2 linked regions of the Glaciimonas sp. PCH181 genome follow. The protein of the gene in region 1 interacts with the protein of each later gene in a pairwise test. Links are inferred from orthologs where the notes say so. Each region holds a gene or a part of one and is shown on either strand. Other genes may lie near its edges.

What was found. Proteins that work in one complex are often made in the same cells at the same time.
Region 2: the proteins of C7W93_RS12825 (region 1) and purT interact in binary tests that used the Escherichia coli proteins (3 or more experiments, as listed by UniProt). The link is inferred for Glaciimonas sp. PCH181 from one-to-one orthologs.

The regions. Positions count from the first base shown.
Region 1 is NZ_PYFP01000001.1:2,811,386-2,814,409, forward strand. Bases 39-3,023 are described here. They hold C7W93_RS12825 (farnesyl diphosphate synthase), read right to left. Parts: upstream 2,016-3,023; coding sequence 1,062-2,015; downstream 39-1,061. Other genes in these bases: dxs (1-deoxy-D-xylulose-5-phosphate synthase), read right to left, coding at 39-1,056; C7W93_RS12830 (exodeoxyribonuclease VII small subunit), read right to left, coding at 2,024-2,281; C7W93_RS12835 (aromatic ring-hydroxylating dioxygenase subunit alpha), read left to right, coding at 2,828-3,023. Also shown: more of dxs, read right to left, coding at 1-38; more of C7W93_RS12835, read left to right, coding at 3,024-3,024.
Region 2 is NZ_PYFP01000003.1:64,580-67,436, reverse strand. Bases 1-2,818 are described here. They hold purT (formate-dependent phosphoribosylglycinamide formyltransferase), read right to left. Parts: upstream 2,107-2,818; coding sequence 895-2,106; downstream 1-894. Other genes in these bases: C7W93_RS20980 (MFS transporter), read right to left, coding at 2,535-2,818; nadB (L-aspartate oxidase), read right to left, coding at 1-725. Also shown: more of C7W93_RS20980, read right to left, coding at 2,819-2,857. UniProt on the Escherichia coli protein: Involved in the de novo purine biosynthesis. Catalyzes the transfer of formate to 5-phospho-ribosyl-glycinamide (GAR), producing 5-phospho-ribosyl-N-formylglycinamide (FGAR). Formate is provided by PurU via hydrolysis of 10-formyl-tetrahydrofolate.

The DNA.
Region 1 (3,024 bases):
ATCCGGAAAACGCTGCTCAAACTCCACCAATCCAGAACCACCGCCCATCGCTGGCGTAATCCCGATCAGCTTATCGTCCTGCGCAGCCATATCGCATAACCAATCGCCAAACACCTGCGTATAAGTCATCTTGCTAGAAGTGGCCGGCTTAATCCCCTCAGCAGGATTAAATTTCCCCGGACCGTGATACAGCACAGGATCAGCTTCCGCCAACTTATAGCCCTGCCCTTTTTTCGTCACGACGTGCAAGAACTGCGGACCTTTAAGATGCTTCAAATTCTGCATCGTAGGAATCAACGACTCCAGATCATGTCCATCAATCGGACCAATATAGTTAAAGCCCAATTCCTCAAACATCGTAGCTGGCACTACCATGCCTTTAGCGTGCTCTTCAAAACGCTTAGCCAATTGCAATACCGGCGCAGGCAGCATCGACTTGCCGACATTCTTCGCCTTGGCGTAAAACTGGCCAGACATCAACCGCGCGAGATAGCGATTCAGCGCGCCAACCGGCGGCGAAATCGACATATCGTTGTCATTCAAAATCACCAGCAAATTGATATCTTCATACACACCGGCATTATTCATCGCCTCGAATACCATCCCGGCGGTCATGGCACCATCACCAATTACCGCGATGGCATGCCGATCCTCACCTTTAGTCTTGGCGGCTAGCGCCATCCCCAGCGCCGCTGAAATCGATGTCGATGAGTGAGCAGTACCGAACGTATCGTATTCGCTCTCGTCACGCCGTGGAAATCCGGAAATTCCCTCAAACTGACGCAAGGTTTTCATCTGATCACGCCGACCTGTCAGGATTTTGTGCGGATAAGTTTGATGACCAACATCCCAGACGACGCGATCTTCAGGCGTATTAAAAACGTAATGCAACGCAATTGTCAGCTCAACAGTTCCCAAATTAGACGACAAATGACCGCCCGTTTGCGACACAGAATCAATGACAAATTCGCGCAGTTCGTCTGCCAGCGGTTTCAGTTGCGCACGCGAAAGCAGGCGCAAATCTGCCGGGCTGTTTATTTTATTAAGTAAATTCATGGGGCTTAAGCTTTCCGCTGCACAATCAAATCTGCCAATTCACGCAGACGACGTGCTTTATCACCAAAGGGCGCAACCGCCGCGTGAGCGTCATTGCGCAATTTTTCCGCCAATGCCTGCGATTCGGGCAAACCCAGAATCGAAACATAGGTCGGTTTATTGTCTGCGGCATCTTTGCCCGCTGTTTTGCCGAGGGTTGCCGAATCAGCAGTCGCATCGAGGATATCGTCGACCACTTGAAACGCTAATCCAATCGCTGTTGAGTAAGTCTCCAGCGCGTTGGTTTCCGCCAAGGATAATGTCTTGCCACTGATCGCTCCCAGCAGCACAGAGGCGCGCAATAACGCGCCAGTTTTTAGTCGATGCATCAATTCAAGCGCATCCAAAGACAAATGCAAGCCGACGCTGTCGAGATCAATCGCCTGACCACCGCACATGCCAGCAGCGCCAGAAGCCTGCGCCAACAAACGCAGCATCGCAATTTGGCGTAAAGGCGCAATGTCGACCGCGATACCATCAGCGTCCTCGACACTCGCCGATAACACTACAAATGCCTGCGATTGCAGCGCATCGCCGACTAGCAACGCAGTCGCCTCATCAAACTGCACATGCACAGTCGGCTTACCGCGCCGTAACGCATCATCATCCATACACGGCATATCGTCATGCACGAGCGAATACGCGTGGATCATCTCCACCGCTGCCGCGGACCGTTGCAGCATGGCAACAGGCGCATCAAACAATTCACCGGCTGCAAATACCAACAGCGGCCGCACGCGTTTACCGCCGTCAAGCACAGCGTAACGCATGGCTTCATGCAGCCGCGTCGGGACGATGTCAGCCGCTGGCAAAAATGCGGACAATGCGGCTTCCATTGTCGTTTGAACATGCTGCATCCAGACGCCAAATGTCACTGGCGCCACAAGATTGTCGTCAATTGCGTTGATGTGCTGCGTCATTTCTTGCGTCATTCGATAATTCCGTCCGAATCCGGGGCAGTAACAAAGGGCTTCAACATGTCACCTTCCAGCACTTTGACCTGACTGTCGACTTTATCGAGTTGTACAGCACAAAACTTCACCAGCTCCGAGCCGCGTTTATAGGCGGCAACGGAGGCTTCCAATGGCAATTCGCCAGCTTCCATCTGCGCAACAAGTTGCTCCAATTCAGCCATTGCCTGTTCAAATGAAGCCGGCTGATTGGCAGAAAGTGTGTTTTTTGCCATAGTTTTGTATAGAACCTGTTCAAAATAATGTTGCGCAACCGTCACCCCTTGGCGTGCTTGCTCGCCATCCGCATTGACTTGCGCCAACGCCGCCGCCAGAACGGCGGACGCAACAACTGACTGCGGGTGAGCAAACGAACGTCGAAGATAGAGACGGTGCGATAGTGTAGTCCGCTATTTTAGTGCAAACAGGTATAAACCGTTGAATTTCTGATAGTCGCTTTATTAATTCGTTGCGAAATAAACTATAGCGAAATCAGTTAAAAATGCAGATAACGCCGAAGCAAAACGGCAACACTAAACCCTTGTGCACGCCGCAATGCATCCGCATACAAAGGGCAATCTAGTCTCGATAATGTATTTGACGCACCGTCCTTTCTAGAAGTGCGCACCATCGCGCTTAATTTATAGTTAAATGAAAAAAACACACTAGGGTTATGGCATAATCACGGGTTATGTCCAAAATTTCCGTTTCATTTATTTGAACACAGGTTTTTGCGGATTCTTTCTCTCTTAGGTTGGTGCAGATTAATTTGGGGGACGGGAATGTCCGATCTGGCTATTTTTGCCAAGCTGGCGCGGTCTGAAGCGCAACTTCCGGTTGACGTTTACTTTGACGAAACACTGTTAAAACGCGAAATCCAGCAACTATTTCAACATGGTCCGCGTTACGCCGGTCATGCATTGATGGTGCCCAACGTAGGCGATTACGCTACGCTGGCATCTGAAAATGAAGGCCGCAT
Region 2 (2,857 bases), on another replicon or contig:
TACAAACAAGTTGGATGAAACTGAATGAATTCCATGTTGGCAACACGGCAGCCCGCCCGCCATGCCATCGCAATCCCGTCGCCAGTGGCAGTGTCAGGATTGGTCGTGTACAAATAGACTTTGCCAGCACCGCCAGTAGCCATCACCGTATGATCGGCGCTGATTGTCAGTACTTTGCCGGTCTTGACGTTTTTGGCATACAACCCGAGGCAATGCGGCGTCGTCCCTTTGGCATCAATCTTGGTCGAGGTGATCAGATCAATCGCATAATGATCCTCAAGTAACGTAATGTTTGGATGCGCGCGGACTTTTTGTTCCAGCGTGACTTGCACCGCGTGCCCTGTAGCATCGGCCGCATGAATAATCCGGCGCTGGCTGTGGCCGCCTTCACGGGTGAGATGGAAACCCATCTCCGCGCTGGCATCCGGCGTGAACGGCACACCTTGCGCAATCAGCCATTCAATTGCCTCGCGGCCATGTTCCACGATGTAACGCGTCGCGCCTTCATCGCACAAACCGCCGCCCGCCACCAGCGTGTCAGAAATGTGCTCTTCATAACTATCTCCAGAATCGAGCACCGCAGCGATACCGCCTTGCGCCCAATTGCTGGCACCGTCTAGAAGTGCGCGTTTGGAAATGACCACCACCTTACTTTTTTCTGCAAGGTGGAGAGCAACAGAGAGACCGGCCAGGCCGCTACCGATAATGGCGACATCGAATTTCATAGTGAATAGATGAATGTAGAAAAGCGGATTGCTCTCATTACAAGAGGAAAAGGTGGATTAGTGTAGCGCAAGCCGCTCCGTCGCGCTGCGGAGCGGTCTTGTGTGAGTCTCAATTTATTTTATTAGCTATTTACGCTTATTGCGCCATCGCCATTTACCGCAGATATAGCTAACTTCCGATGACTGGCTTTACTTTAGCAGCCGCCTGTTTGGCCCGTACCCGTGCGCTTTCAACGTCGTTTGCCGTCGCCAGTGCCACGCCCATCCGACGGCGGGCAAAAGATTCCGGTTTGCCAAATAAGCGGATATCGACACCAGGCTCACGTAATGCATCGGCCACACCTTCAAACGCGATCCCCTTGGCATCGTGCTTGCCATAAATGACCGCCGAGGCAGCAGGGCTGTTGAGTGCGACATTCACCGGCAGACCCAGAATCGCTTTGGCGTGTAGTTCAAACTCGCTTTGAAGTTGGCTCGCCATAGTAACCATGCCGGTATCGTGTGGTCGCGGACTGACTTCGGAGAACCAGACCATATCGTTTTTGACGAATAATTCGACCCCGAAAACACCCAGTCCACCCAGGTTGTCTGTGACTTTCTTGGCGATATCGCGTGCACGCACTAACGCTGCGGGATGCATCGGATGCGGCTGCCAGGATTCGACGTAATCGCCGAGGACCTGAACGTGCCCGATTGGCTCACAAAAGTGGGTCTTGATGCTGCCGTCTGCTTCTAAAGCACGTACTGTCAATAATGTGATTTCGTAATCAAAGTCGATGAAGCCTTCAACAATCACACGACCCGCATCAACGCGTCCGCCAGCAGCGGCATGCGCCCAGGCTGTTTCCACATCGTTAGCGCTATCGATCTTGGATTGACCTTTGCCAGAGGACGACATCACCGGTTTGATCACGCAAGGAAAGCCTATAGCATCGCAAGCAGTTTTCAGTTCGTCGAGATTGTTGGCAAAGCGATAAGGTGAGGTTGCCAGGCCGAGTGTTTCGCCTGCCAGACGGCGGATGCCTTCGCGATTCATCGTTAGCCAGACTGCGCGGGCGGTTGGGATTACGGTAATTTTGCCAGCCGCTTCCATCGCTACTAGCGTTTCGGTCGCAATTGCTTCAATTTCAGGCACTACCAAATCCGGTTTTTCTAATGCAATCAGGGCTTCCAGCGCTGCGCCATCGGTCATATTGATCACATGCGAGCGATGCGCGACCTGATGGCCGGGCGCATTCGGATATCTGTCTACAGCGATAACTTCAACCCCAAGGCGTTGCAACGAAATAATGACTTCTTTACCAAGTTCGCCGGAACCTAACAGCATGACTTTAGTGGCGGAAGGGGAAAGTGGTGTACCGATTCTGACAGGTGGCTTCATATTTTCAGGATTGGGGAATGGTTAATGACGATAGCAAATCCTGACAGTTTTGGACAGTCATAAATGCCAATTTGTATAGAGAGGGATGCGTGAATCAGGGCAAGTAACCGGACTAAGAAGCGATGGTGCTTAACCGAGCTTGTTTTGGGCAAATTTTATGGGGGGAAATGACCGTTACCTTAGCTGTGCTGGGGGATTGAAAATACTCGCCGCAAAAACAAAAAAGCCGAGCAGGTCCGGTAACCTGTTCGGCTCAAATCTCTGAAGGAATTGGCAAAAAATGTTGTTGCTGTAACGATGCTTTGTCACAGCGACTTCTCGATTGCCTGTTGGATCTAGTGGTGGACCCTGCTGGCTTGGCAGAGATAAATCGTGTTTCCCTCCCCGTCGATTTTATCCCGCTTTGCCAACTCAGCTAACTACTAGCTTTATTCCGCGTAAATGTCGTTATGGACGGTTTCTTTAACAAACAGCATACCGATCACAACAGTGGCAAGTGCAATCACGATTGGATACCACAGGCCATAATAAATATCGCCTTTATAGGCCACCAGTGCAAAGGCTGTCGTTGGCAACAGGCCACCAAACCAACCGTTACCGATGTGATATGGCAGTGACATCGATGTGTAACGGATACGGGTTGGGAACATTTCCACCAGCATCGCTGCAATCGGGCCGTACACCATCGTCACGTAGATGACCAAGATGAACAACAGTAACAATACCATTGGTTTGTTAATCTGCGCAGGAT